One region of the Streptomyces sp. NPDC054841 genome, then DNA from elsewhere that is predicted to be linked to it. Evidence: riboswitches for the same ligand, from Rfam matches in the RefSeq annotation. Region 1 holds a riboswitch; each other region holds the start of a gene.
What was found. A riboswitch is a leader RNA that binds a small molecule or an ion and turns the genes downstream of it on or off. The one in region 1 is predicted to bind cyclic di-AMP.
Positions count from the first base shown of each region.

Region 2: linked by a shared signal. The riboswitch ahead of ACWGI8_RS24565 (C40 family peptidase) and the one ahead of tgmA (putative ATP-grasp-modified RiPP) in region 1 are both predicted to bind cyclic di-AMP.
Region 3: linked by a shared signal. The riboswitch ahead of ACWGI8_RS25565 (M23 family metallopeptidase) and the one ahead of tgmA (putative ATP-grasp-modified RiPP) in region 1 are both predicted to bind cyclic di-AMP.
Region 4: linked by a shared signal. The riboswitch ahead of ACWGI8_RS22305 (M23 family metallopeptidase) and the one ahead of tgmA (putative ATP-grasp-modified RiPP) in region 1 are both predicted to bind cyclic di-AMP.

Region 1 covers NZ_JBSGZO010000216.1:5,117-10,699, reverse strand. Annotated here, with positions in the region: gene ACWGI8_RS25730 (CBM96 family carbohydrate-binding protein) at 1-651, shown strand, start outside; gene tgmB (ATP-grasp ribosomal peptide maturase) at 803-1,735, opposite strand; gene tgmA (putative ATP-grasp-modified RiPP) at 1,744-1,935, opposite strand; cyclic di-AMP (ydaO/yuaA leader) riboswitch at 2,422-2,577, opposite strand; gene bfr (bacterioferritin) at 3,077-3,556, shown strand; gene ACWGI8_RS25710 (ZIP family metal transporter) at 3,567-4,397, opposite strand; gene ACWGI8_RS25705 (hypothetical protein) at 4,562-5,269, opposite strand.
Region 2 covers NZ_JBSGZO010000200.1:637-6,219, forward strand. Annotated here, with positions in the region: gene ACWGI8_RS24555 (ATP-dependent Clp protease proteolytic subunit) at 1-409, shown strand, start outside; gene ACWGI8_RS24560 (hypothetical protein) at 417-725, shown strand; cyclic di-AMP (ydaO/yuaA leader) riboswitch at 1,089-1,240, shown strand; gene ACWGI8_RS24565 (C40 family peptidase) at 1,244-1,720, shown strand; gene ACWGI8_RS24570 (DUF6328 family protein) at 1,809-2,342, shown strand; gene ACWGI8_RS24575 (ATP-binding protein) at 2,448-2,891, opposite strand; gene ACWGI8_RS24580 (helix-turn-helix domain-containing protein) at 3,135-3,992, shown strand; gene ACWGI8_RS24585 (DUF397 domain-containing protein) at 4,008-4,226, shown strand; gene ACWGI8_RS24590 (8-amino-7-oxononanoate synthase) at 4,240-5,397, opposite strand; gene bioB (biotin synthase BioB) at 5,543-5,583, shown strand, end outside.
Region 3 covers NZ_JBSGZO010000214.1:1,285-6,867, forward strand. Annotated here, with positions in the region: gene ACWGI8_RS25555 (helix-turn-helix domain-containing protein) at 1-476, shown strand, start outside; gene ACWGI8_RS25560 (SGNH/GDSL hydrolase family protein) at 721-1,512, opposite strand; gene ACWGI8_RS25565 (M23 family metallopeptidase) at 1,705-2,685, opposite strand; cyclic di-AMP (ydaO/yuaA leader) riboswitch at 2,690-2,844, opposite strand; gene ACWGI8_RS25570 (hypothetical protein) at 3,366-3,521, opposite strand; gene ACWGI8_RS25575 (hypothetical protein) at 3,611-3,973, shown strand; gene ACWGI8_RS25580 (tyrosine-protein phosphatase) at 4,045-4,860, shown strand; gene ACWGI8_RS25585 (DUF6126 family protein) at 4,880-5,026, opposite strand; gene ACWGI8_RS25590 (helix-turn-helix domain-containing protein) at 5,096-5,583, opposite strand, start outside.
Region 4 covers NZ_JBSGZO010000168.1:4,684-10,266, reverse strand. Annotated here, with positions in the region: gene trmB (tRNA (guanosine(46)-N7)-methyltransferase TrmB) at 110-913, shown strand; gene ACWGI8_RS22310 (PrsW family intramembrane metalloprotease) at 1,089-2,417, shown strand; gene ACWGI8_RS22305 (M23 family metallopeptidase) at 2,768-3,838, opposite strand; cyclic di-AMP (ydaO/yuaA leader) riboswitch at 3,850-3,985, opposite strand; gene ACWGI8_RS22300 (PP2C family protein-serine/threonine phosphatase) at 4,235-5,323, opposite strand.

The DNA.
Region 1 (5,583 bases):
TCGCAGTTCACCAGCTACTACGAGCCGGCCTGGGGGCGGCACAAGGCCCGCACCCGCCCCTCGCCGGGCAACCACGACTACCACACGTCGGGAGCCACGGGGTACTACAACTACTTCGGCGCCAACGCCGGCCCGTCCGGGCGGGGGTACTACTCCTACGACCTGGGCAACTGGCACGTGGTCTCGCTGAACTCCGAGGTGAGCATGTCCGTCGGCTCGGCGCAGGAGCAGTGGCTGCGTTCCGACCTGGCCGCCAGCAGCAAGCAGTGCACCATCGCCTACTGGCACAAGCCGCGGTTCACCTCGGGCGCCAACCATGCCCCGGACACCTCGACCGGACCTCTCGTCCAGGCGCTGTACGACTACAACGCCGAGGTGATCGCCACGGGCCACAACCACCAGTACGAGCGGTTCGCTCCCATGAACCCGAGCGGTCAGCTCGACAACACCCGCGGCATCCGGCACTTCGTCGCCGGCATGGGCGGTGTCGGGCACTACAGCTTCGGCACCATCCAGCCCAACAGCCAGGCCCGCAACAGTGACACCTTTGGTGTGCTCAAGTTCACCCTGCACGCCAACAGCTACGACTGGCAGTTCGTGCCCGAGGCGGGCAAGACCTACAGCGACAGCGGCACCACCAACTGCCACTGAGTGATCGCCTCTCGCACCCGGCAGGGGCTGTCCGCGGCGAACCCCCGGACAGCCCCGTCGGCTTCGATGCTGCCGGCCGCCTGCGGCTTCGCCGTCCCCGAGCGGCCCGGGCCACGCCTGCGTGCGGCTGAGGACCTCTTCGACGACCAGCTCACACCGCGGTGCTCGAAGCCAGCCAGGATGCGACAGCCTCGGCGATGGGCTGACCGGTCTCCAGTTGTACGAAGCCGAACTGCCCGCCCTGATTGCACTCCAGGAACCACCAGGTGCCGTCATCGTCCTCAGCGAAGTCGAAGGCGCCGTAGGCGAGCTGGGCGAGCGACATGTAGGCGCAGATGGCCTCCGCGATGCGGGTGGGCACCTCGGCCGGGACCCAGACACCGCCGTCGTCGACGAAACGCCAGTCCACCTCGTCGGGGTCGGACGCCCTCCGTGCGGCGAACAGTTCGTCCCCCACACAGGTCAGCCGGATGTCCGCGCGCTTGGGCACACGCTGCTGCAGGAGCGTGGGGCCGGCGGTCACTCCGGTGAAGTCGGCGTCCGGCTCGACGGGGGTGGTGGGTAGTGCCAGCGGCGGGTCGCTGGGATGCGTTCCCGAAACCGGCTTCACGACGAGGTCCGGGTACTGGGCGGCGAACTCGCGTGCAACCTGCGGAAAGCTGGTGATCAGCGTGGGGGGTACCGCGAAGCCGCTGCGGTGGGCGACGCGCAGCTGCCAGGGTTTCCAGCGGGCTTGCGCGGCGGCGACCGGATGGTTCATCCAGCGCACGCCCGTGCAGTTCAGCGTTCCGTACAGGGCCTGTTCGGCCTCGGCGGTGAGCCATGCGGACTGATGGGCGGCGCGCGCTGCCGGACGGCCGGGCCGGCGTACCCATATCGAGCGCAGTCCGCTCATCCCCACCACACGACCCCCGGCCGACAGATGTCCGTCGAAGTCGCCCCGCACGTACTCGGCGGACAGGGCGGCCTGGCCCGGGAGGTCGGCGGGGTCCAGACGTACGACCGGGATGCCCGCATCGTCCAGGGCGGACACCACCATGTCCGCGGTCACGTCCTCGACGCAGGTCAGTACGAGCACGGTCATGGGGGCCGTCAGTCGTCGAAGTGCGTTTGGGAACCGGCGGTGGACGTGGTGGTGCCGTACGCCAGCAGCAGGTCGCGGTCGCTGATGGCCGGGCGCCCATCGGGCAGGACGTTCAGCTGACGCGTGGGGTCATAGGCGTAGGGAATCACGGCGGGCGGGGCCGAGGCCGGGCGGGCGTAGTTCAATGCGAACGGTTTCATCACGTCTCCTCTTGCGTGCCGGACGGGCGGCAGGCTCTGCCGGCTCATCGGGCAGGGGTGCTGAATGGCTTGTGGCATGCGGCCATGTGGTCATGCGTCGTCCCGGTCGGAAGACAGCGGTCGGATCGTCGACAGCGATCAGGCGGGCGGCGCGCAGTCACCGACAGCGATCGGGGGGCGGCGCGCAGCCACCGACAGCGTCCTTTCCGGCCGCGACGACAGCCGCAGATATCCGGGCTCGCCGAGTGGGCGGCGAGTACGTTCTCGCCGAGCACGCCGCCGGGGGGAGGTACTGCCGGCCACCGGCCGCTGCACTCGTACGGATGACTGGGTCTACGGCTGAGGTCGCACCGCAGCATGGGCGGTGCCGGTTCCGATGACCGGCAGCGCGTGGGTCGACCCGACGGCGGAGGCGCGGCTGACGAGCTGCCGGGTGGTGATCCGGGGGCGTGGGGCGCGATCTCGTCCGACTGCAGATATCAAGGTGGCTCCGTACTCCGAACGCCTACGAGGTGAGCTGTCGGGTTCGGGCTGGAGAGTCGCCCGGCCGTGGTTCTCACGGCTTCACCCCAAGCCGCCCGGGTACGCGATGTCCCGTACGGCGCAAGTGGGTCCCCCGCTCCTGCCAGGCGGTGTGGTGATGTGCTGCCGCGTGCGCCGGGGGCAGGATTCGGCGGTCCGGGCACGCGGTGTTCGACTTATCCGAACGCCGAGCACGTTAGAGGGATCTTGCGTTCGAGCACAAGGTCTGCACAAGTGAACTCGTGTCAACTTGCCTTTTTTACAAGAGAGTTCATGGTAGGTAGGCCCGGTACCCCCGGTAAAGGGGGATGCGTGCACCTCGTATGCGTATCAGCAATCCAGGCTGCTACGACGGGCCCGGATACGCACGCATGGCTGCATGGCTGCAACCGCACCCGCCCGCCCGCGTGTGACGCGCGGGTGACCCGCGGGTGATGACCACCCCCACTCACACAGCGCTCACCTGAGGTGACTCGGCCCGCATGATCACCCCGGCACCCGAGGTGAGCCCGTCTTCCCTGGCAGTGGGACCGGTCCGGTGAAACGATGTCCGTAGACAGCAGCCGCCGGTGCGGCGCGTCGTCGTGCCCGCCCGGCCAGGAGCAGGGAGGCGCGAGCGATGCAGGGTGACCCCGAGGTCCTGGAGTTCCTCAACGAGCAGCTGACCGCCGAGCTGACCGCGATCAATCAGTACTTCCTGCACCACAAGATGCAGGAGAACTTCGGCTGGACCAGGCTTGCCGCCCACACCCGGCGGGAGTCGTTCGAGGAGATGAACCACGCGGAGGTCCTGACCGACCGGATCCTCGTGCTGGACGGCCTGCCGAACTACCAGCGACTTTTCCACGTCCGGGTGGGCCAGACGGTCACGGAGATGTTCCAGGCGGACCGAGAGGTCGAGGTCGAGGCGATCGACCGGCTGAGGCGCGGCATCGACGTCATGCGGGCCAAGGGCGACATAACCTCGGCGAACCTCTTCGAGTCGATTCTTGCCGACGAGGAACACCACATCGACTACCTCGACACCCAGCTCGAGCTGATCGAGAAGCTCGGTGAAGCGCTCTATCTGGCCCAGTTGATCGAGCAGCCGGAGGGCTGAGCCCCGGGGTTCACACTCCGGCGACGGTGACCACGGCGTCGGTGGCGAAGCCCAGCAGCAGGCCCAGCAGAATCATCCAGGCGGTGAGTTCCTTCATGGCGGCCCGGCGAACGACGGCGAGCAGCTCGATGATCACGTAGAGGATGGACCCGGCGGCCAGGCCCATGAAGGCAACGCTGAGGGTTTCGTTGACCACCTGCCGGCCGACCAGGGTGCCCACGAAGGTGGGACCGCCGCCGATCAGGCCGAGCAGCGCGAGGGTCCCCCAAGAGGGCCGCTCCCCCTCGGCGGCCAGCGGGGCGACGATTCCGAAGCCTTCGGTTGCGTTGTGCAGGCCGAAACCGATGACCAGCAGGATTGCCAGCGAGATCTTGCCCTGCGCCGCGGAGTTGCCGATGGCCAGGCCTTCCGCGAAATTGTGCAGGCCGATACCGATGGCGATCATGAAGGCGAGGCCGGCAGCTCGCGAGTGGGCCTTGGCCGTCAGTTCGGTGGTGGCTGCCGCTCCAGGTCCGTCGGACGAAGCCACGGCGGATGCCTTGCGCCGAGAAATCCATAGGTCGTAGTACACGAGGCCGCACAGACCGACAGCGAGACCGGCGATGAGCACCGAGCCACCGATGGCCGCTGCTCCCCAGTGCCGATCACTCAGTGCGGCGTCGGTCGGCTCCCATCCCTCGCTGAGGACGTCCCAGAACAGGAACAGCAGGATGCCGACGGCGACGGCGTTGAGGGCGGCGCTCAGGCGCGGGACGGGCCTGCGCAGGCGGCCGACGGGCAGGCCGAGGAAGATGGTGAACCCGGCAATGGCTCCCAGCAGAGCGATCTGCGATTCAGACATGACGATCCAGGTGGAACTGCACAGGGACTGACCCCGACGCGGGATAGGTAAGCCTTACCTAATTAGCATTACCCTGTCCGGAGCCCGCCGCACCTCGGCCGGCCATTGCTCAGCCGAATGGGGCCTGGACGCGAGAGGCCCCCGGTGGTTGCGGGGGCTGGTTCTCAGGCGAGGACGTTCACGGCTCGGGCGATCACGAGTCCGAGGATGAGCAGGGAGATGAGGGACTGGACGGCCATGGCGATCTTGGCCCACGGAGCCAGTGGCATGACGTCGGTGGGGCTGAAGGCGGTGGAATTGGTGAGCCCGAGGTAGAGGTAGTCGACGTATCGGGGGCGCCAGTGCGTGGCGTTCAGGTCGGAATTGAGCTGCTGGGGGAAGGCGAGTTCGGGGGTGGTGGGCATGTGGTGGGCCCGGGCGGCAGCTCCGCCACTGTCGAGTTCGAAGTACATCAGGGAGAAGGCGAGGACGGTGGAGGCCCAGACGACGCCGCCGGCCTGCAGCAGGCCGGTGGCGGAATTCGTCTCGGTCCCGCCGTGGATGAGGTCGTCGACCAACCGGACGGTCGACCAGATGGCGCTGACGGCCAGCGCGCCGACCAGGGCGATCGATACTGCGCGCAGGGCGGCCGAGCGGCGGCTGATCCGGCCTGGGTCGCCCGCGATCAGCGTCACCAAGAGCAGTCCTTCGACGAACGGGAGCAGCCAGCGGGGTCCCAGGCGCAGGTCGTCGGGCATCAGCAGGGTCAGCGCCATGGCGACGATGACGGCTCCGGCCATCGGCCATCGGGCCTCGCCGAACGCCGCCTGCTGCGGCTCCAGTTCGTGCGGATTGCTCGGACCGCCGGCATCGGTGGGGTGATGTCCGGTCATGCTCGGGTGCTGCGCGGGTTCGGGGCGCGGGTGCTTGCTTGCGGCTGCGGCCACAACCCACAGAGTGCCGTCGCTACGGAGGCGGCGTGCCGGTCCGCCGGGACGACACGCCCCGCACCGGGTCCCGTGGCGGGATCGACGGACGCCGCGACCGCCCACCTGACAGCGCCGTCAGGCCGGCGGGTCAAGGCCTCTTGTGGCATTCCATCACCCCGGTCTCCTCAGGAGGCCAGGCGGCGCCGCCGCCCGCTTTGTCACTGAACGTACCTCGAAGCCGCGCGAGGCACCTCCCGCCGGATGCGCGTGTCCGTATC
Region 2 (5,583 bases), on a different contig from region 1:
GATCAGCGCCATGTCCGCGATCTACGACACGATGCAGGTGGTGACCTGCGACGTGGCGACGACCTGCCTCGGTCAGGCCGCCTCCACCGCCGCCGTGTTGCTCGCGGCGGGCACGCCCGGCAAACGAATGGCCCTGCCCGGCGCCCGGGTCATCGTCCAGCAGCCCGCCCTGACCGAGCCGCTCCAGGGCCAGCCGACCGATCTGGACATCCAGGCACAGGAGTTGCTCCGGCTGCGCGAGCAGCTCGCCGCCATGCTCGTGCGGCACACCGGTCGGAGCGCCGAGCGCATCGCCGCCGACCTCGAACGCGACACCGTCCTCGACGCGGCAGCGGCCAGGGAGTACGGCCTCGTGGACCACATCATCAAGAACCGCAAGACGTCCGCGATTTCCACCGGCGCGAGGTGAGCCGGCCTTGCTGCCTCCGGAGCTGCCGCCCCTGCCCGCACTGACGCGCGCCGAAAGCGAGTTCATCGACTGCTATCTCGAAGTCGTCGACCAGCTGGGACGGATCAACCCGGCCCACGGCACGCACACCTATGGCGCGCTCCGTGCCGCGCAGGCACTGGCCGCACGGGCCGCGGCGCTCAGGGACTCACTGGCGCTGATGCACGCGCGCGGCGAGAGCGAGCTGCACTCGCCCACACTGACGCGCGCCCTGCGGGTGTTGGACGGGGAGCGGAGGGCCTCCCGAATCACCGTGCCGCCCGAGCCGACGAGTTGACGGCGGGCCACACGGAAGCCCGGAAGGCCGCTCGCGCCATGCCGGAGGCGTACGAGTGGGTGTCGCCCATCCGGACCACTCGCAGCTTCGGCATAAGTATCGGGCGAGTTGCGCACAGCGTTGAGCCATCTGATCGAATGCGGCGTTCCGTTGCTGGTACGGCGCTCGTCACGCGGCCACGCGAACTCGGCCAAACGGCCCTGTCCACTCCAATGGATCAGTGGTGAGGAGCTTCACAAATCGTCGTTTCAACTCGGAAATCCGGCAGAAAGTGCGTCAAGATCCCTGGGACGACAAGCCCCCGCCACCGCGGCGGGGCGGTCCGGGCGGACGCCGAGTCCTGCCGCCGCACCGGATGCCTGGTCGACATGAGGGCTTCGGCAGGAGTGGAGGACCCGAGCAGTACGGGCCGGCCGCATGGCCGGTCCTCGGGGTGAAGCCGCTAGCGCGGCCGGGCGTTCTTCGCCGGTCCGAACCCGACAGGTCATCCTTCACAGGCGGCTGACGAAGGGTTGCGCATGACTGCGCAGACACATGTCCCGTCCCTGTTGTCACGGACGGGTGCCGTCTCGGCTCTCACACTCGCCGCCGTCGGCGGCTCGCTGATCATGCCGGGCGGCGTCTCCGAGGCCCAGGCGGCCTCGGCACACGCGACGAAGGCCCTGAAGGTGGCCGCGTCGAAGAAGGGAGCGCCGTACAGGTACGGGGCCACCGGTCCGTACCGGTTCGACTGTTCAGGGCTCATTCTCTACTCGTACGAGAAGGCCGGTAAACGCCTGCCGCGCACGGCGCAGCAACAGTACAACCGCACCCGGCACATCTCCGCCCACAAGCGGCAACGCGGTGACCTGGTCTTCTTCCATGCCGGCGGGTATGTGTACCACGTCGGTATCTACGCGGGCGGCGGCAGGATCTGGCACTCGCCGAAGACCGGATCCGTCGTGAAACTGAGCAAGATCTGGTCCAAGAACGTGCGGTACGGGCGCGTGCGCTGACCCTGTGGGACCGCGTCACGCGATCGGCTGAATGCGCCGATCGGCTCAGCGGTGGCATGTTCCGCGGGGCGCGGGCTACTCGTCATGCATGCCTGATGACGAAAGCCTCCGCGCCTCGCGGGACGAGACCGAGACGGAGCAGGCCGACCGTAACTTCGTCGAGCTGCTCCAGGAGCTCCGGGTCATCCAGACCGGCGTTCAGATCCTGTTCGCCTTTCTGCTGACGCTGGCCTTCACGGCCCGCTTCCCTTCGCTCAACTCGTTCCAGCGCGGCACGTACGTGACGACGCTGATGCTGGCCGTTGTCGCGGCGGCGCTGTTCACCGCGCCCGCCGCATTGCACCGCGGTCTGTTCCGCAGAGGTGCCAAACGGGAGATCGTCGACATCTCCTCCCGGCTGGCCGGCATCGGCATGGCGGTGCTCGCCCTGGCGCTGACCTCGGCGGTACTGCTGGTCGTCGATGTCGTGCACGGCACGCCCGAGGGAGTGATCGCCGCGGCCGCGACGCTGCTCGTCTGCGCGGGGCTGTGGGGCCTGCTGCCCTGGCTCGTGGGCCTGCACATCACCTCGCAGGAGGACTCGCAGGAAGACCCGTCGTCAGCGCCCGGCGCAGGGCGGTGAGGGCCCGCGCCGGCGGCCTTCTCCACGGTCCGGGCGGTACGCGGCCGGACCGTGGCCACCGGCCGGGTCACCGCCGCGCCGACCGCCCGGCCGGCCGCCACCCGGTCAGCCGGGGTTCTGCACGGGGGCGGCGGCAGCCCAGGGCAGGACGATCCAGATGGTCTTGCCGCCCTCCGGGGTGGGGCTGACGGACAGCCGCCCGCCGCACTCCGCGGTGAGCCAGCGGATGATCACCATGCCCCGGCCGTTGTCCTGCTGGACGGCTGCGGGCAGCCGCTGCGGCCATCGGGGGTGACTGTCGGTGACGCCGATGCGCAGCTGCTCGTCGCGCTCCAGCCGGACGTCGACCGTGAAGGTCGGCGACTGTCCGAAGGTGTGCTGCACGGCGTTGGTGGCGAGTTCGGAGACGATGAGCCGTACGGTGTCGGCCGCTTCGGCCTCCCCCGGCAGTCCCCACTCGGTGAGGATGTCGGAGACGTATCTCCGCGCGGCGGGGACCGAGGCGGGATTGCTCGGCAGAGTGACGGATGCTTCCTGGTGATCTGCCATGGCGGGCTGTCCCTTTCCCACCGGGGCCGGATTGCGGCACGTAGCGGATGATGTGCCGGAACAGCCTCGGATTGTGCTTCGCGCCAGACTGCCACTCCTGCTGTCGCCGGTGGTGCCGTTCCACCAGGATATGCATATATCTGTCGCTCAAAGCGGTGAACTCTGCGACGCGAGACCGTATTTGGGCTCATACTCGGCGCTGCGATTCGCCGGGGTATTCGGCGGCCGAAGGAGGAGACGGGGATGCGGCACGGTCCCGTGGTGCGCCGGCGCAAGCTCGGGGAGGAGTTGCGCGGGCTGCGGCTCGGCGCGGGCCTCACCAGCCGGGAGGCGGCGCGGCTCGTGGGCTGGCACCAGTCGAAGGTGAGCCGGATCGAGACGGGCACGAGCGGGGCGAAGCCGGCGGACGTGGCCCGGCTGCTCGATGCGTACGGGGTCGTCGACCAGCGGCTGCGTGAACTGCTGGGGACGCTGGCCGGTTCGGCGGACGGCGGCGGTACGGGCTGGTGGCACGCCTATCGGGGGGTGATCCCGCCGCAGTACCGGGACTTCATCAGTCTGGAGTCCCAGGCGAGCACGGCCCGGACGTTGGAGACGTCGGTGGTGCCAGGGCTGCTGCAGACCCCCGACTACGCGCGGGCCGTGACCCGTTCCGCGCTCGAAGGGCTGCCGTCGGCCACCGTGGACTCACTGGTGGAGGTCCGGATCGCCCGTCAGCAAGTGCTCCGTGCGGAGCGGCCGCTGGAGTTCAGCGCGGTGCTGGACGAGGCGGTGCTGCGGCGGCAGGTGGGCGGTCCGCGGGTCATGCGCGGACAGTTGAGGAGGGTGCTGGACATGGCCCGGCTCCCCCATGTCCGGCTGCAGGTGCTGCCGTTCTCGACCGGTGGCTATGTGGGACTCACCGGACCTTTCGTTATCTTCTCTTTTCCGAACACTTCTGATCTGGACGTGGTTGTTCTTGACCACTTGACGAGTAGTCTCTATCTGGAGCGGAAAGAAGACCTTGATGCGTACGGCGCCGCGTTCCGCACCATGCAGGCGCATGCGCTCTCGCTCCACGACTCGTTGGATCTCATCACCGGGATCGGTGACGGCGCGTAGGGAAGGCACCCCCCAATGTCTGCTCACGACGCACTCTTACACACCCCGCTGCGCACTCCGTGGCAGCGCAGCAGCCGCAGTGTCGGAATGAACAACTGCGTCGAGACCGCACGCTGCGCCGACGGCGCTCTGGCCGTGCGGGACTCGAAGAACGTCCATCTGCCGGTGCTGCGGTTCTCCCCCGCCGCCTGGACCGGCTTCCTGCGCGGGCTGGGAGAGGACTCGGCCGGCTGACGGACCCACCGGCTCAGACGGCGGGCGCGCTCCCCAGGATGGTGGCGACCGCCGTCTCGACCTGCTGAGGCGTGAGATCGGCCCGCGCGGTGAGCCTGATCCGGGAGATGCCGTCCGGCACGGACGGCGGCCGGAAGCAGCCGACTGCCAGTCCCCGGGCCCTGCAGTCCGCCGCCCAGCGCACGGCCGACTCCGGCGACGGCGCCTGTACGGAGACCACGGCCGCGTCCGGACGCGCGGCCGTCAGTCCGGCGCCCGTCAGCCGGTCGTGCAGCGTCGTGGCGACGGCACGCGCACGGTCCGCGAGGGCGGGTTCGCGGCGCAGCAGCCGCAGGCTCGCCAGGGCCGCACCCGCCGCGGCCGGGGCGAGGCCGGTGTCGAAGATGAAGGTGCGGGCGGCGTTGACCAGATGGTCGATGACCCGCGCCGGGCCCAGGACCGCACCGCCCTGGCTGCCGAGGGACTTGGAGAGGGTGAGGGTGGCCACGACGCCCGTGGCGCCCGCGAGTCCCGCCGCGTCCAGGGCACCCCGGCCACCGTCGCCGAGGACTCCGAGGCCGTGCGCGTCATCGACGACCAGCGCCGCGCCGTGCGCCCGGCACACATCGGCGAACCCGGTCAGCGGGGCGGCGTCGCCGTCCACGGAGAAGACCGAGTCGGAGACGACCAGGGCGCGCCGTCCCGGGTGCGCGTCGAGCGTCTTGCGCACGGCCTCGGGGTCGGCGTGCGGCACCACAGCGGTCTCGGCCCGCGAGAGCCGGCACCCGTCGACGATCGAGGCGTGGTTGCCCGCGTCCGAGACGATCAGGGACCCGTGGTCGCTGAGCGCCGTCAGCGCAGCGAGATTGGCCGCGTACCCGGAGGAGAACACGAGCGCGGCCTCGAACCCGCAGAACTCGGCCAGCTCCCGCTCCAGTTCGGCGTGGAGTTCGGTGCTGCCGGTGACCAGCCGGGAGCCGGTGGCGCCCGCGCCCCAGCGCCGGGCCGCCTCGGCCGCGGCCGCGGTGATCTCAGGCCTGCGGGTGAGACCGAGGTAGTCGTTGCTCGCGAGATCGAGCAGGGTGGCGTCGGCGGATCGCGGGCGGAGCGTACGTACGAGCCCGGCGTCCGCGCGGCGCCGCGCCGCGCCGTCGGTCCAGTGGAAGGGATCCTGGGGCAAGGCCTGGGACATGAGGCTCCGGTCCTTTTGTAGGCAGCGCACAGACCCTATCCCTGGACAGGCGAGGTCAGAGTGTGGCCATACACACACCTCATTCGGCGTCTGTTGTGGAGTTCCTCCTTGGCCGGGGAGTGTCCGGTAGGCGAGGATCGGCGCCATGGACCTCCTGAACACGCTGGTGGACAAGGGCCTGCGGCG
Region 3 (5,583 bases), on a different contig from region 1:
TGGCCCATGGGTGGGCCGTTGACGGCGACCACATGGACATGTCGTCGTGGGTCCAGCGCGTGAGGGCCTTCTACTGCCGGCAGAGCGGCGACCCGCTGCGCGCGCTGCGGACGGCCGAGGCTGCTCGCCGGGTCCCGGGCACTTCCTCCGGGGCAGCCGCAGTAGCGGCGCATGAGGCGGCGATCGCGGCGGCAGCGGTGGGCGAACGAGACCGCTCGCGACGCCTGTCGGACGAGGCATTCAGGCATGCTGCGCGCGTCCCCGAGGAGAGTGACCGTCCGGGCTGGCTGTACTGGCTCACCCCGGCGCGGGCACAGCTCCAGGCGGCGAGGTGGCCTATGCGTGCCAAGACTGGCGTGAAGCTGCTGACGGCATTCGTGCTGCGCTGCCCGGCCTCGATGGTTACCCGCGCGACCGGGCCCGCTTTCAGCAGCGCCTCGACGACGCCGTACGTCGTTCCTAGTGGACGAGCCTGATGCTGATGATCGGCTCGGCTGCGCGAGCGGGGACACCGTGTTGTTCAGCGGAGGAGGGCCTGGTCGAGGACCCGGCACCCACGTGAGGACGGTCGCCCGCGGCGGGCACACGCCCTCGACCCGCTCTTCCCGTACAGCCGCCATCCACACCGCTCGGCGGGCATGCCGTGCCGGGCGGGGTGCTGGAGCGGATCCCCGCCACGGGCTCCCCCGCCACAGGCACTACCGCGGGGGCGGGGAACGCTCAGAGCGGAAGCAGGTCCGGGCGCTTGGGCTCCACGTGATCGCCGGATGATTCGCCCCGCAGCCGCCGGCCGATCCACGGTACGAGGTACTCGCGCGCCCAGAGGACGTCGTCACGGCGGACTTCGAGCGTGCCACGCGGCGGCAGTGGCGGCCACGGCTGGTCCGGGTCGGCCGGCACGTCGATGCCGAGCACCTGGGCGGCACGGAGCGCGACGCGCGTGTGACCCTCGGGCGAGAGATGCAGCCGGTCGTCGTCCCAGGCGCGCCTGTCCTGGACGGACTTGAGCGACCAGAGGTCGAGTACGGGGCAGTCGTAGCGGTCGGCGATGGCGCGGACATGCGCGGTGTACGTGGCGATCTTGCCGCGCAGATGGCGCAGCACGGGTACGCCGCGGGTGTCGAAGCCGGTGGTCACCATGACGGTGCCGACGGAGGCGGTGAGGTCGGCGACGGCCCGTTCGAAGCGTTCCGCGACGTCGTCGGGGTCGGTGCCGGGCCGGATGATGTCGTTTCCCCCGGCGCAGAACGTCACCAGGTCGGGGGCGAGTTCCTTCGCCCGCGGGACCTGTTCCTCAACGATCTGGTCGAGGAGCCTGCCTCGTACGGCGAGGTTGGCGTAGCGGAAGGTGTGTTCCGGTACCCGGTCGTCCAGGAGGACCGCGAGTCGGTCCGCCCAGCCGACGAACTGTCCCTCAGGTCCCGGGTCTCCGACGCCCTCGGTGAAGCTGTCACCGATCGCCGCATAGGACCCGATTGCGCCGTTTGTTCTTGATCGCGAATCGTCTGCCACGTCGAGACATCTTTCCTCGCGGGAAGTGACCTACGCCACCGTAGGGAGGGGTTGACGCGGGGTGATATAGGCCACCCGGTCAGTTTTCCGCAAAGCGGGAATACCCGGAAGGAGCAGGAACGCGCGCGTCCGCCGGCCCCACGATGCGGGGCCGGCGGACGGTGAGACGCCGTGTCAGGTACGGACGTCGCGTCAGATCGAGACGCCGTGCCGGCGGAGGTAGGCCAGCGGGTCGATGTCCGAGCCGTAGCTCGGGCTCGTGCGGATCTCGAAGTGCAGGTGCGGGCCGGTGGAGTTGCCGGTGGAGCCGGAGAGGCCGATCTGCTGGCCGCCGGTGACACTCTCGCCGGACGCGATGGAGAGCTGGGAGAGGTGGGCGTACTGCGAGTACGTGCCGTCGCTGTGCTTGATGACGACCTCGTTGCCGTACGCGCCGCTCCAGCCGGCCGACACGACGGTGCCCGGGCCGACGGCCTTCACGGACGTACCGGTGGCGGCGATGAAGTCGACACCGGTGTGGTAACCGCTGGACCACATGGAACCGGCGGTCTTGTACGCGGTGCTGACGCCGCCGCGGACCGGCGCGAAGAAGCCGGAGAAACTGGTCTGCGCGGCGGCGTTCGCGGCGGCGTTCGTGGCGGGGGCCTCGGCGGCGGCCGGAGCGGCCTTGGGGCGCTCGGCGGTGCGGGAGGCACGCTCGGAGGAACCGGACGGCTTCTCGCTCTTGACCGGAGCCTTGGCCTTCCGCTCGGGCTTCGCCTCGCTCCGGACCTTCGCCTCGCCCTGGGCCTTCGGCTTGCCGCCGAGGGTCAGCTTGAGTCCCGGGTGGATCAGCGACGGGTCCTCACCGACGGCGGCGCGATTGTCGGCGTACAGCTTCTTCCAGCCGCCGTTGACGCTCTGCTCCTGAGCGATCTTCGACAGGTAGTCACCGGCCACGACGGTGTACGTCGCAGGCGCCTTGGGAGCCTTCGGCGCATGCGGGGCGACGGCCTTCTTGGCGACGGCTGCGATGTGCTCGGGGGCGGCGGAGGGCGCGGACTTCTCGGCGGCATGGGCACCGAGGGCGCCGATGAGCGGGAGCGCGATGGCGGCCCCGCCCGTTCCGGCGGCGACGAATCCACGCGTGATCGGGTTGGCCCTCGGACGGCGATGCTTACCCTTACCGGGCATGGCGAATTCCTCTCCGCCGCCTGCGAGGTGAGCTGTCGGGTTCGGGCTGGAGATGCCCGGCCGCGCATGGCGCGCGACTTCACCCCGAGCCGTCCGGGATCCCGGAACGGCGTACTACCTGGGTCCCCCGCTCCTGCCACACGTGGGTGGGTGCGATATTCCGGACGGCGGCAGGATTAGGCGTTCCGACCGGATTGCGGTGACCGTAAGCGAGCCGGGTCGGCGCGAACAAGCCATCAATTCCACCGGGAACCCTTCCGCCTGATTTCGACCTGGATTTCCCGGTCACCCTCTGTAAATCACGGATCTTCGATTTCCTACGTAACAAGGGAGTTCACATGTCCGGCATCACCACAGAACGTCACAGATATGATCCCGCTCACGAACCCGAGCCCATCTCCCCCTTAACTCGGGCGCGTTACCCGAAATGGACTAATACGGACAGATCGTCCATTAGGCTCGATTGGCGCCAACTACACACGCAGGCAAGGAGTGCGCCACCCACCCCTTTCACCCAAGTCATTCCACTTGCCCCGCATTGTCCCTTTTGTGTCGCGGCCGGCTCGGCAAGCGAAACACTTCCGGGCCGCCCACCAAGTGCGCCGTGAACTCCCGGAGTTCACGAATCGGCCGCCCGGGGCTTCCGCCCAGGTGCTGACCGGACCCGGACCCGGGCGCGGTCAGCGGCGCCGCAGCCGGATCACCGTCGCGTCAAGATCACCGTGGAGACCCGTGTGCAGCCCATGGTGGAGCAGGACGGAGCCCCGGTGAACGACACCGGTGTCCAGGCACTCGTCCCGCATCCGGTAGTGGACGGTCAGCGCGAGGCCGTGCACGGGGTCGCTGAAGCACAGCCGCAGCTCGAGAGGGGTTGGGAGGCGAGGTACTCGGCGTCGGCCGTGCGGATGCGCGGCCCCCAGTGGAGATGGAGAAGCTCGTCCCGTTCGGTGACGAGCAGCGCATAGCTGCTCGTACTGCCGGACAGAACCCAGATACGACCGCTGCCAACCGACTCGATCACCCCGGCCTCTCAAATTCGCACACGTTCGCACATCATCGCGCGCGATCCACCATCGGGGCAACGGCCTGCACCTTGCCTTCAGGTGCGCCCAGGGACAGCGGCACGAAGGTCCAGCAGCTGTTGGGCATGCACCGGCACGTGGTCCTCGGCGAGACCATCGATGAGGCCACCAAGCGGAATCGGCTGGTCCAGTACGAGCGCGCGCGGCGTACTCCGGTTGCCCTCCTGCGGCGCGGCCCTTCCAGCGGAGCCGAAATGATTGCCTGAGGAATCGATGTCGTATGGTCAGGAACGCGCCATTGTCGGCGAGCGCCGACCGCAGACACGGAGGAGCCACCGTGACGCAGCAGCTGCCTCAGATCCCGTCGACCGAACCCGAGCTGGCCGGGGTGCGCAACTTCCGGGACGTGGGCGGACTGCCGACCGTTGACGGGCGCCTGGTGCGGCACGGGCGGCTCTTCCGCAGCGGCCATCTCGCGCACGCCACCGACACCGATGCCGCCTTCCTCGCCTCGCTCGGGCTCCACACGATCTTCGACTTCCGCAATGCCGCGGACCAGAAGCTGGAAGGCCCGGACGTCGAACTGCCCGGTGTGCGCAACCTCAACATCCCGCTCACCGACCCGGCGGACGGCGCCGAGTTCTGGAAGATGGTCCGCGAGGGCGACCTCGACCAGCTGAGGTCGATCCTCGCCGACGGCAAGGCGGCCGCCCGCATGGTCGCGTCGTACCGCGTGATCATCAAGGAGCGCACGGCCGAGCACAGCCGTGTGCTGCACGCGCTGGCGGAGGACAGCGTCCCGGCCCTGATGCACTGTGCGGCGGGCAAGGACCGCGCGGGTCTGTCGATAGCGGTCTCCCTGCTGGCGGTCGGTGTCGAGCGGGACGCCATCGAGGCCGACTACCTGAAGTCGAACGACCCGCACCGCCGCTACAAGGTGCGCCGCGGCGACAACGCGCCCGCCGGGATGTCGCCGGAGGTCATGGAGCTCCTCAGCCCGCTCTTCGACGCCCGCTCCGAGTACCTGGCGGCGGCGTTCGAGACCATCGAGGAGACCTGGGGCAGCACCGAGAGCTATCTTTCCGAGGGCCTCGAGATCACGCCCGAGACGCGTGAGCGGCTGCGCGACCGTCTGCTGGACGGATCGGCCTGAGCCCTTGCCGGGCGGCGGGTCACTGGCCGCCCACGGTGAACAGCAGATAGAGGAAGGCCGCGAAGAGGTGGCCTGCCACCAGATAGGCGAAGAGCCGGACGATCAGTCCGACGGGGAACGCGGATTCCTGGCTCGATTCCTGGCTCGATGACGGCTTCCGGGGCATGGCGGTCTCCTCAGGCGTGCGGGTGTACGTGCCACGGGGGCACACAGGGGCAGACGTGCGGTGTGCGGATCAGACGTGCGGGTGTGCGTGCGGGTCGGGGCTCTGCAGCAGCGTGTGGACGAAGAGCAGCTCGGCCCCGCCGATCGTGGCGGCGGCGATACGGTGCGGTGTGAGCGAGTCGAAGTGGGCGCTGTCCCCGGGGTCGAGTTCATGGACCGTGTCGCCGAGGCCGAGCCGCAGCCGCCCTTCGAGTACGTACAGCCACTCCTCGCCCGGGTGCACCCGCACCAGTTCCTCCTGGGGCCCGGAGTACGGCACGCGCACCCGCAGCGCCTGCATGGCGCGCCCGCGGCCGCCGGCCTGCCGGTACGTCCAGCCGTCGGCCTCCGCGGGGCCCATCCGGCCCGCGCGGATGATCGCGTCGCGCTCCGGCGGGATCTCGCCGAGCAGCTCGGCGACGGTCGTACCGTAGATCCGGGCCAGCGCGAGCAGCGTCGGCAGCGACGGCTGCCGGTTGCCCGTCTCCAGCCGCGACAGATGGGCGGGGGAAAGGCCCG
Region 4 (5,583 bases), on a different contig from region 1:
GAGGTACGGGGTACGGGGTCCGGGGGGCGGTGGCGCGAGGTCCGGGGGGCGGCAGCGCGGGGTCCGGGCGGGGCCCCGGTCACGGCCCGCGCCGTACAATCGGGGCATTGTGTCTGAGTTCGAGAACGTCACCACCGAAGGCCCCCATGTCAGCGACGCGCGCGTCGTCATCACCCGGGCCAAGGGCGAGCCGCGGTTTCCCGGCGGGCCCGCCGCCGATCCGGCCGGGTCGCACCACGAGCGACGGATCCGCAGCTTCCAGCCGCGCAGGAGCCGGGTGACCGCGGGGCAGGGCGATGCGCTGCTGCGGCTGTGGCCCACGTGGGGGCTGGACATCGACGGACTGCGCGTCCTCGACCTCGACGAGATGTTCGACGGGCTGCCGGTCGTCCTGGAGATCGGCTTCGGGATGGGCGAGGCGACCGCGCAGATGGCCGCGGCGGACCCCGGCACCGGCATCCTCGCCGTCGACGTGCACACGCCGGGCCAGGGCAATCTGCTCGGGCTCGCGGAGCGTACGGGTCTGACCAACGTCCGCGTGGCCAACGGTGACGCGATCATCCTGCTCCGCGAGATGCTCACGCCGGACGCGCTCGACGGGCTGCGGGTCTACTTCCCGGACCCCTGGCCCAAGAAGCGCCACCACAAGCGCCGGCTGATCCAGCCCGAATTCCTCACCCTCGCGGCGAGCCGGATGAAGCCGGGCTCGGTCCTGCACTGCGCGACCGACTGGGAGCCGTACGCCGAGCAGATGCTCGAGGTCCTCACCGCTCACCCGGACTTCGAGAACACCCAGGCGGACGGCGGCTACGCGCCCCGCCCCGCCTTCCGCCCGCTGACCCGCTTCGAGGGCCAGGGCCTCGACAAGGGCCATGTGGTGCACGATCTGCTCTTCCGCCGCCGGAGCCGGTGACACCCACGGCCGGCAGCTCCACAACGGCCTGGCTCCCGACCGCCGGTAACACCGCGACGTTCAAGGCCCCGACCGCCGGTAACACCGCAATGATCAAGGTCCCGACCGCCGCTGCCACCGCCCGGGGCCGATAACACCATCGCGCGCTGTCAGTGCCCCTCGTTAGGGTCATCGGGTGTCCGACTGGTCCCCGCAGCCGCATCTGGCCGCTCGCCCGGCCGTCCCGGCCTGCGACGAACAGCCGCTGTTCGACGCCGTACCCGAGCGTGCGCGCTGGCGCTACAAGCCGCGCCGCGACTTCTGGCGCAGCAAGACCGTACGCGCCGGGACCCTGATCACCCTGCTCGCGCTGTCCGGTCTGGTCATCCTCGCGCTGGTCCGCGAACAGACCGGCACCGAGGGCTTTCTGGTCGGCCTCGGCCTCGCCGTGCTGCCCGTCCCGCTGCTGATGGCGGCGTTCCGCTGGCTGGACCGGGTCGAGCCGGGCCCGTGGCGGAATCTCCTCTTCGCCTTCGCCTGGGGCGCCTGCGCGGCTGCCCTTGTCGCGATCATCGCGAACTCGTTCGCGACCCAGTGGATAGCCACCGCGACCGCCGATCCGTCGCACGCGGACACGATCGGCGCGACCGTCATCGCCCCGGTCGTGGAGGAGAGCGCCAAGGCGGCCGCCGTGCTGCTCCTCTTCCTCTTCCGCAGACGGGACTTCACCGGCATCGTCGACGGCGTCGTCGTCGCCGGCTTCACCGCGACCGGCTTCGCCTTCACCGAGAACATCCTGTATCTCGGCAACGCCTTCGGTGAGGACCAGGCGTTCGGCACGTCCGGCTTCGCGTCCGTCACCGCCGCGACCTTCTTCGTACGGATCGTGATGTCGCCGTTCGCGCATCCGCTGTTCACGGTGCTGACGGGCATCGGGTTCGGCCTCGCGGCGATCACGGCCCGGCGCCGGAGGTTCCGCAGGACCGTGTTGCCGCTGCTCGGTCTCACCCTCGCGATGGGCATGCACGCGCTGTGGAACGGCTCGGCGAGGTTCGGCCCGTTCGGGTTCTACGCCGTGTACGCGGCGTTCATGGTGCCGGCGTTCGGGCTGCTGACCTGGCTGGCGATCTGGACCCGGCAGCGCGAGCTGCGTACGGTCGCGGCCGAGCTGCCCGCGTACGCGGCGGCCGGCTGGCTCGCCCCTGCCGAGCCGCTCGCCCTGTCCTCCATGCGAGCGCGCACGGTGGCCCGCGACATGGCCGGCCGTACCCAGGGCCCGGCGGCCGCCCGCGCCGTCTCCGAGTACGAGGCCTTCGCGACCTCGCTGGCCTTCCTGCGCCACCGGGCCCAGCGCGGCGCGGGGGGCCCGGACTTCGTCGCCCGCGAGCAGGAGCTGCTCCATCATCTCTGGCAGCGCAGGAGCGTCGCGGGCCCGGCCCTCACGTACGCGGCCCGCGCGACGGGCCAGGTGTGGCAGCCACCGCCGTATCTGGACTACGACGGCTACAACCCGTACCGGAGGTAGCGGAGAACGCGGATCGCCGCGGCGTCGCGGACCGCACCGCGGCACGAAAAACCGGCAGCCCAGGCGTCGGGGGGGTGCGCCAGAGCTGCCGGTGACTCGAGTACGAACCCGGCGGACCAGGACCATGGCCCAGTCCGGGCCCAGGCCCGGACAGGTCCTCCTAGGCCCAGTCCGGGCGGACAGGACCTAGTGTCGTGGCCGGAACGGTTCACCGGCTCGCGACGCCCTGCACGGCACCTCGCTGCGTTGTCGCATCACCCAAGTACGCCCAGTACGAGGGCGATACTCCGCCTTGCGATGCACCGCACCGGACGCCGCGAGCTTCCCGGCAAACCTTTCCGGCCACGGCACTAGACGGAGAGCCCCTTGTCGCGCAGCCACGCCATCGGGTCGATGCCGTCGCCGCCCGGGGTGTGCACCTCCAGGTGCAGATGCGGTCCGGTGACATTGCCGGTCGCGCCGACGCGCCCGATGGTCTCGCCCGTCCCGACGGTCTGCCCCACGCCGACGGTCATCGACGACAGGTGGCAGTACCAGACCTCGGTGCCGTCCTCGAGCTCCAGCACGATGCGGTAGCCGTACGACCCGGACCAGCCCGCCGACTTGACGGTGCCTCCGTGCACGGCCTTCGCCGGCGTGCCCGTGGGCGCCGCGAAGTCGAGGCCGGTGTGGTAGCCGGAGGACCACATCGAACCGGCCTGGCCGAAGGTCGAGGTGATCGTGTACGAGGACGTCGGCAGGGAGTAGCTCGCGGCGAGCTTGGCGAGCCGCTCGGCCTCCGCCTTGCGCGCGGCCTCCTCCTCGGCCAGCCGCTTCGCCTCGGCGGCCTTGGCGGCCGCGGCCTCGGCGGCGGTCTCGGCCGCGGTCTGCTGCGCCTTCGCCTCCGCCGCGGCCTTCTCGGCGGCGGCCTTCTCCGCGGCTGCCTTCGCCTCGGCCTCGACCTCGGCCTGCTGCTGCTCCGCCTGCTGGAGGATCCGGGCACGCAGGGCCTCGCCCGCGTCACCGGCGCCCTGTCCGTCGTCCGCGGCCGTGTCGGCGACGGAGAAGGCGGTGAGCGGTGCGTTGTTCCGGCTCTCCGAGTCGGAGTCGTCCGAGGAGAGGAGGGAGCCCACGCCGGGAAGCGAATCCGCGTCCGGGAGGTGGTCCGTGATGGCGTCGGGGAGGGATATGGAGACCGGCGGCTTGTTCTGCGCGGTGGCCATGCCGCCCGCGCCGACCGCGGCGATGACGCCGACTCCGAGAACGGTGGAGCTCCGGGCGAGTCCGTTGCGCTGCTTGACGACGCGATGCCTGCCACGGACCGGACGGACCGATTCCTCGGTCGGGTTCCATTCCTCCGCCCCGGTGGCCGGGGCCCACTCGTTGGTGGGGACCCACTCGCTGGTGGGAGGTTCCTGGAGGGCAGGCTCGTTGGACGCCACGGAGGCGTTCTCCTTTCCTTCCTTATCGCCTACCGGGTTAGCTGACGGGTTCGGAGCAGGAAGGTCTCCTACGAGCACTGCGAAGTGCCCGATTCACCCCAATAGGTGGTTCCCCGGTTCCCTTGCGGGATTCGGCGCGTGCGCACGGTGCCGTCTCTTGCGACGACTGTGACGACCGCGCTGCGTTATCGAACGTTAATAGACACGGGGGGCGGATTCCAAGCTCTTCCCAGTGATCGTTAGCGACATTGGCCTGGACTTTTCAGGCACAACAGCACCGAATCGGGCGAGTTGACTGCCCCTCAATCCGGTCAGCCCTTCTGACGGTGAGTCAAATGTTATGCGGAGGGCTGTGTTTCGATTACGGTCCGTGGCGCTGCGTTCCCAGCGTTCCGTTCACGGAACCACCGGCATCGTCCTGCGCCGCTCCGGCTGCCGTTCCCCGGGCCTGGTGACCGCCAACAGCGCCATGTCGTCCGTCGACGCGCCGCCCGTATGCCGCTGTACGTCGGCGACGACCGCGTCCAGCAGCTCCTCCGGTCCGGAAAAGATCCGGCCGCCCAGCCGCTCGCCCGGATCGTAGAAGACGCCGTGCGCGTCACGCGCCTCGGTCAGCCCGTCCGTGTAGAGCAGGAGCGTGGCACCGGCCGCGTACCGGGTCTCGTACGCCCGGTCCGGCGAGGCCCCCAGATCCCCCATGCCCAGCGGCAGCGAGATCTCGGGCGGCTCCAGCATGCCCAGCGTGCCGTCCGCGGTCAGCAGGAGCGGCGGGGGGTGGCCCCGGTTGAGGATCCGGACCGCTCCGTCCTCGTGGGGGATCTCGGCGAGCACGGCGGTGGTGAAGCCCTCGAACGCGTCGAGCCCGGAACGCATGCCCTCCCGGGCGAGCGCCCGCTCCAGCCGCTGTGCCACCCCCTCCAGCGAGGACTCCTGCTCGGCGGCCTCCCGGAACGCCCCGAGGATCACGGCCACCGCTTCGACGGCGTCCAGCCCCTTCCCCCGTACGTCCCCGACGACCAGCCGCACCCCGTACGGAGTGTCCTGCGCGGCGAACAGGTCCCCGCCGATGAACGCGTCCTCCTGCGCCGCCTCGTACCGCGCGGCGATCTGCAGCCCGCCGATCCGGTCGGCCGGCGTGGGCAGCACGGCCCGCTGCGCGGCCTCCGCGATGACGCGCGCGGAAGCGAGGCGCTCGCCGCTGCGGCGTACGACCTGGTTGATGAAGAGAGCCAGCACGGAGACCGTGAACACGGTCAGCAGCTCCGTCACGGCCGGGATGTCGGAGACGGTGCCGTTGTACGCATGCAGCCCGGCCACCGCCGCGACGGCGGCGACTCCCGTCAGCAGGGTGAACAGCGCCGAGAAGAAGGGGGCGGCGACCAGCGGTGCCGCGGCGAAGAGCGGCGACGCGGTGTACGACTCCGGGGTGCCCAGGTCGAAGAAGATCCCGCCCACGATCAGCAGGAAGGGCAGCACCCGGACCATCCTGCGGCCACCGTCCCGCCGCTGTCCGTTGTCGCCTTCTCGCTGCCCCACCAGTGGTCTCCTGCCAGGTCCGCCCACGGCTGCGGACGGTACCGCGCCCCATTCAGGCTGGCCGGAGCCGCGCCGCTCAGCGACTCACCATCGGCCAACCGGACCAGTCAGGACCAGCCAGGACCGGCAAGAACCGGCAAGAACCAGCCGGTGCCCATCAGGGCCGGCCGGAACCAGTCCGGGCTGATCGGCCACCAGGGGGCCCTCCT